Regions from separate parts of the Kribbella sp. NBC_01510 genome, predicted to be linked through region 1. Evidence: predicted binding sites of a transcription regulator. Region 1 holds the regulator's gene; the other holds the start of a gene.
What was found. The regulator HrcA, encoded in region 1, represses chaperone genes, less so after heat shock. The targets are predictions, from matches to a motif close to TTGGCACTCGNNNNNNNCGAGTGCCAA.

Region 1 (3,409 bases):
CGGCCGAGCCCCTCCTGAAGTACGCCGCTGCCAACAACCTGCGCGTCGGTTGCGCACCGGACACCGTGCTCGGCACCGGCACCCAGACCGCGCGGGCGGTCATCGACCGCGGCGACATCGGCGTACCGCATGCTGCGACTGCGTCCTTCGTCACGCCCGGACACGAGCTGTGGCACCCGGCGCCGGAGTTCTACTACCAGCCCGGCGGCGGTCCGGTCCTCGACATGGGTCCGTACTACATCACCAGCCTGGTCACCCTGCTCGGTCCGGTACGGCGGGTCACCGCGTGGAGCGGTCGGTCGAAGGACGAGCGCAAGATCCACACCGGTCCGCGCGCCGGCGAGACCTTCCCGGTCCAGGTGCCGACGCACGTGACCGGCGTACTGGAGCACGAGTCGGGTGCATTGACCACTGTGTTCATGTCGTTCGACATCTGGGCCACACGGCTGCCGCGGATCGAGGTGCACGGGACCGAGGGCAGTGTGTCGGTGCCGGACCCGAACGGCTTCGACGGCACGGTGGAGATCGCCACGGCCACGAACCGTGACTGGACCGAGGTCCCGGTCAGCGGTGGGTACGCCGGAGCCGGCCGGGGAGTCGGGGTCGCGGACATGGCGCGTGCGCTGCGCACCGGTGAGCCACACCGGGCCGACGGCGCACTGGCCTACCACGTGCTCGACGTACTCGAGTCACTCCTCGAAGCGGCCGCCCAGGACCAGCCGGTGGACGTCGCGAGCACGGTCGGCCGCCCGGCCGCCGTACCGTTGGGGGCGTCGCCCGAGTCCGCCTGAGACCCGTCCCACGCCGCAACGCGTCGGTGCGAGCTACTACGGCTCGGTAGACTGGCACTCTGAGCGCTGGAGTGCCAAGGGTCGACGCTGAGAGAGGGTGGTGCGCGTGCTGGACGACCGCAAGCTGGATGTACTGCGCGCCATCGTCGAGGACTACGTGGCGACCCACGAGCCGGTCGGCTCCAAAACGCTGGTGGATCGGCACAACCTCGGGGTGTCGCCGGCGACCGTGCGCAACGACATGGCCGCGCTGGAGGAGGAGGGGTACATCACCCAGCCGCATACCAGCGCGGGCCGGATCCCGACCGACGCCGGTTACCGGCTGTTCGTGGACAAGCTGAGCACGGTCAAGACGCTGTCCCCGGCGGAGAAGAAGGCGATCACGTCCTTCCTGGCCGGTGCGGTCGACCTGGACGACGTCGTCCGCCGTACCGTCCGGCTGCTCGCTCAGATCACCCGCCAGGTCGCGATCGTGCAGTATCCGTCGCTCAACCGGTCGAGCGTCCGGCACATCGAGGTCGTCACGATGACCCCGCGCCGGCTGCTGCTGGTCCTGATCACCAGTACCGGCCGGGTCGAGCAGCGGATCGTCGAGCCGCCGCACGACGTCGACGAGCAACTGATCGCGGACGTGCGATCGCGGCTGAACACGGCCCTGGCCGGGCAGCGCCTGACCGAGGCGGCGACCTCGCTGGCCGCCGTTCCGGAGGCGTTCCAGCCGTCCGACCGCCACCTGGTGGCGGCCATCGTGACGACCCTGATGGAAGCGTTCACCGACGAGGGCGGCGAGCAGCGGATCGCGGTCGGCGGCGCGGCCAACCTGACCCGGTACGGCGACGACTTCGAGCGCAACGTGAAGCCGGTGCTGGAGGCACTGGAGGAGCACGTCATCCTGCTCAAGCTGCTCGGTGAGGCGACCAACCCGCAGACCCTGACGGTCCGCATCGGGCACGAGAACCCGTACGAGGAACTGGCCACCACCTCGGTGGTCGCGACCGGGTACGGGTCCAAGTCGGAGGCGCTGGCCACGCTCGGCATCGTCGGCCCGACCCACATGGACTATCCGAGCACGATGGGCGCCGTCCGCGCCGTCGCGCGTTACGTCAGCCAGATCCTGGCCGACTCATGACTATCGCTATCAACCCCTGGTCTGGAGTATGAGCACCGATTACTACGCCGTCCTGGGCGTCAGCCGTGACGCCTCACCGGACGAGATCAAGAAGGCGTACCGCAAACTGGCGCGCCAGTACCACCCGGATGTGAACGACTCCGAGGACGCGCACCACAAGTTCCAGGAGATCGGCCGCGCGTTCCAGGTGCTGAGCGACCCGCAGAAGCGGCAGATGCACGATCTCGGTGGTGATCCGTTCGCGACCGCCGGCGCGGGCGGCGGGGCCGGTGGGTTCGGTCAGGCCTTCACCTTCACCGACATCATGGACGCCTTCTTCGGCCAGACCGGCGGGGCGACCCGCGGGCCGCGGCCGCGGACCCGGCGTGGCCAGGACGCGCTGATCCCGCTGCGGATCGACCTCGCCGAGGCGGCGTTCGGGACGACCCGGGAGCTCAAGGTCGACACCGCCGTGCTGTGCCCGACCTGTTCGGGGTCCGGCGCGGCGGCCGGGTCCGAGCCGGTCACCTGCGAGATCTGCCACGGCCGGGGCGAGGTCACCCACACGCAGCGGTCGTTCCTCGGTGAGGTGCGGACCATGCGGCCGTGCCCGAACTGCCGCGGCTACGGCACGACCATCCCGAACCCGTGCGTCGAGTGCGCCGGCGACGGTCGTGTCCGGTCCCGCCGTACCGTCACCGTGAAGATCCCCGGCGGCGTCGACAGCGGCACCCGGGTGCAGCTGTCCGGCCAGGGCGAGGTCGGCCCCGGTGGCGGCCCGGCCGGCGACCTGTACGTCGAGATCGAGGTCGAACCGCACGACATCTTCACCCGCAACGGCGACGACCTGCACTGCACCGTCACGCTGCCGATGACGGCGGCGGCGCTCGGCACCACGATCGACCTGCCGACCCTCGAGGGCGAGACGACCCCGCTGGAGATCCGGCCGGGCACGCAGTCCGGCACCGCGCAGACGCTCACGGCCCGCGGTGTCCCGCGGCTGCGGCACGCGGGGCGCGGCGACCTGATCGTCCAGGTGATCGTCGAGACCCCGACCAAGCTCGACGACTCGCAGGCCGACCTGCTCCGGCAACTCGCCGAGTCCCGTGGCGAGGAGCGCCCGCAAGGCCATGTCCAAGCCACCCACAAGGGCGTCTTCGGCCGCCTCCGCGACGCCTTCGGCGCCCACTAGATGGGAGTCGCGGTCTTCTTCGCCGAGAAGCTGGACGGCGACGAGCTGACCCTGGAAGGAACCGAAGGCCGGCATGCGGCCGTGGTTCGGCGGATCGGGCCCGGCGAGCGGGTTCGGTTGACCGATGGGCGCGGGGCCTGGGCCGAAGGGCCGGTGGTTGCTGCCGGCAAGGCTGGGGTGACTGTCTCCGTGGATGAGCGGGGGAGTGTGCCGGCGGCGCGGCCGCGGGTAGTTGTGGTGCAGGCGGTGCCCAAGGGGGAGCGGGCCGAGCTTGCGGTGGAGATGCTCACCGAGGTGGGCGCCGACGTGATCGTGCCG
Region 2 (3,409 bases), 4.1 Mb from region 1:
TCCAGCACCGAGGCGGCGTGGACGAGAGCGGAGCCGCCACCGGCGACGATGCCCTCCTCGATCGCCGCACGGGTCGCCGACACGGCGTCCTCGATGCGGTGCTTCTTCTCCTTCAGCTCGACCTCGGTGGCCGCGCCGACCTTGATCACGCAGACGCCACCGGCCAGCTTGGCCAGCCGCTCCTGCAGCTTCTCCCGGTCCCAGTCGGAATCGGTGCGCTCGATCTCGGCCTTGATCTGGTTCACCCGGGCCTCGATGTCGTCGGACTTGCCGGCGCCCTCGACCACGGTGGTGTTGTCCTTGGTGACCACGATCCGGCGGGCGGTGCCGAGCACCTCAAGACCGACCTGGTCCAGCTTGAGGCCGACCTCGGGGGCGACGACCTGCGCGCCGGTGAGCGCGGCCAGGTCCTCCAGCATCGCCTTGCGGCGGTCACCGAAGCCCGGCGCCTTGACGGCGACGGAGGTGAAGTTGCCGCGGATCTTGTTCACCACCAGGGTGGACAGCGCCTCGGCCTCGACGTCCTCGGAGATGATCAGCAGCGTCTTGCCGGACTGCACGACCTTCTCCAGCAGCGGCAGCAGGTCCGCGATCGCGGAGATCTTGCCCTGGTTGATCAGGATGTACGGGTCCTCCAGCACCGCTTCGCCGGCCTCGGCGTCGGTGATGAAGTACGGCGAGATGTAGCCCTTGTCGAACTGCATGCCCTCGGTGAACTCGAGTTCGGTACCGAAGGTGTTCGACTCCTCGACGGTGATCACACCGTCCTTGCCGACCTTGTCGAACGCGTCCGCGATCAGGGTGCCGATCTCGGCGTCCCGGGCGGAGATGGTGGCGACGTGGGCCATGTCGCCCTTGTCGTCCACCGGCCGGGCGGTCTCGATCAGCTTGGCCGACACGGCCTCGATGGCCGCCTCGATGCCCTTCTTCAGGCCCATCGGGTTGACCCCGGCGGCGACGGCCCGCAGGCCCTCGTGCACCAGTGCCTGCGCCAGCACCGTCGCGGTGGTGGTGCCGTCACCGGCGATGTCGTTGGTCTTGGTGGCGACCTCCTTGGCCAGCTGCGCACCAAGGTTCTCGAACGGGTCGTCCAGCTCGACCTCACGGGCGACGGTGACACCGTCGTTGGTGATGGTCGGGGCGCCCCACTTCTTGTCCAGGACGACGTAGCGGCCCTTGGGCCCCAGCGTCACCTTCACCGTGTTCGCGAGCTTGTCGACGCCACGCTCCAGCGCGCGCCGCGCGTTCTCGTCGAACTCGAGGATCTTCGGCATGGAAAAAACCAGTCCCTCTCTGAATGTCTTCGTTAGCAGTTCGGATCCGGTCCCGCTGTTTCAGACCGACTCCGCCCCGGCACCGGTCGTCGGCACCAGGGCGGTGTCAGTCAGGAACAGCGGGCAGGGCGTGGAACGTCCCGGCGGGTCCGCCGGGGCGCGGGCCCACGCCCTGGGGTCGTCACTTGCTGACGACTGCGAGGATGTCGCGGGCGCCCAGGATCAGGTAGTCCTGGCCGTCGTACTTGACCTCGGTGCCGCCGTACTTGGAGTAGATGACCTTGTCACCGACGGCGACGTCCAGCGGGACGCGGTTGCCGTTGTCGTCGATCCGGCCCGGGCCGACAGCGAGGATCTCGCCCTCCTGCGGCTTCTCCTTGGCGGTGTCCGGGATCACCAGGCCGGACTTCGTGGTCTGCTCGGCTTCGAGCGGCGCGACGAGGACACGGTCCTCGAGCGGCTTGATCGTGACCGACACTTGCTGACCTCCACGGTCGATTTGCTTGTCAGTGGTTCAGACTGGTCGCGCTCCCCTGCCGTCGCGGGGGTCAGAGGCCGGACCGCTGGCACCCTCGGGTGGAGAGTGCCAACACCGAATCTAGGCCGCGATTAGCACTCGGTCAACTCGAGTGCCAGACCTGATCCGGCAGCAACCTCCTGGCCGCATCCTGGCGGGTGACCGGTCAGGCACGGAATGTGGTCAAACGCTGGGCCTATTTGGGGTCGGCGTGCGACCGTTCTGTCAACGGCGCACCGCCCCGAGGAGAAGCCATGGCTATCAGCTTCCCGTCTCTGCCCAAGCTGTCCGGCCGTACTGTCGCGATCCTGGCTGCCGTCGGCGCGCTCGCTGTCAGAGTCGTCGCCGCCGGCGCCGCGAAGGACCAGCCCGCCAGCGCCGGTGCTCCCGCAGCTGGACCGGCACCACAGACTGCGGCAGACCAGGCGACGGATGCCGCCCGGACCTCCGCCGACGCCGAAGCGAAGGCCGCGGCCGCCCTCCCGCAGTGCCGCGCGGCGCGGCTCGTACCGGTCAACCGCAGCTGGGGCATCCCGATGCCCTCGATCTACGGCAGCACCAGCACGACCTGCAACCTCATGTACGGCGACGACCCACACCGCGGCTCCACCGTGTACGGCGACCCCGACACCGCAATCCGGGTTCTCCAGCGCAACCTGAACTTCTGCTACGGCTCCAACCTCGCCGTCGACGGCATCTACGGCAGCAATACCCGCGCGGTGGTGAAACTCGTCCAGCGCAAGCACAAGCTCGTGGCGGACGGCATCTACGGCCCCAAGACCCGCTCCGCCATGAACTGGCGCCTTTACTCCTCCGCCACCCAAAGCTGGAGCAAAGGCTGCTCTAGTCCCCTCTAAGGTTGCGGGGTGACAGTCACCGCGTTGCTGGACGGGCCTGGCGCTGAGGTGCTCGCCGCTGCCTGCGCGGACTACCACCCCGGCCGCGAGCTCCAACTAGTCGAGAAGCTCCGGCGGCGGTACGACGCATCACTCGTGACTGCTGCCGTCACTCAGGCGTCGCTGCGCCACCGCGCCGTCGCCAAGTTCGGTGTCGATGCTGCGCGGATGTACTTCACGCCGGACGGTCTGGAGCAGGCCACCCGGACCACTGTCGGTTCGCACCGTGCCGCACGCATCGCAATAACGTTGCCCGGTGCCAGCGTGGTCGACCTGGGCTGTGGCATCGGCGGCGATCTCATCAGCGCCGCCCGCGCCGGCTTACGAGTCACTGGTGTCGAACGCGATCCGGAGACCGCAGCCACGGCCCGCGCCAACCTGGCCGCTCTCGATCTGCCCGGTGAGGTTGTCCTCGGTGACGCCGAGTCGACTGAGCTCACACCGTACGACGTGGTGTTCGCAGACCCGGCGCGGCGGGCGGATGGCCGGCGCGTATTCGACCACAACGCCTATTCGCCACCATGGTCGTTTGTCACTGGGCTCCTGCAGCGGACTGCGTGTGTGAAGGTCGCACCGGGCATCCCGCATGACGCCGTACCCGATGGGGTCGAGGCGGAGTGGGTCAGCGACGCGGGTGAGGTGAAGGAGGCCGCGCTGTGGTCTGGCGCGCTGTACGCCGGGGTCGCGCGGCGGGCCACGCTTCTGCCCGCCGGCGTCAGCGT

Region 2: the regulator HrcA is predicted to act here: its motif matches at 1,884-1,910, upstream of groES (co-chaperone GroES).

The regions. Positions count from the first base shown of each region.
Region 1 is NZ_CP109418.1:5,255,237-5,258,645, forward strand. It holds gene OG558_RS26485 (Gfo/Idh/MocA family protein) at 1-791, shown strand, start outside; gene hrcA (heat-inducible transcriptional repressor HrcA) at 898-1,920, shown strand; gene dnaJ (molecular chaperone DnaJ) at 1,949-3,091, shown strand; gene OG558_RS26500 (16S rRNA (uracil(1498)-N(3))-methyltransferase) at 3,092-3,409, shown strand, end outside.
Region 2 is NZ_CP109418.1:1,105,639-1,109,047, forward strand. It holds gene groL (chaperonin GroEL) at 1-1,274, opposite strand, end outside; gene groES (co-chaperone GroES) at 1,456-1,752, opposite strand; gene OG558_RS05390 (peptidoglycan-binding protein) at 2,046-2,648, shown strand; gene OG558_RS05395 (THUMP-like domain-containing protein) at 2,658-3,409, shown strand, end outside.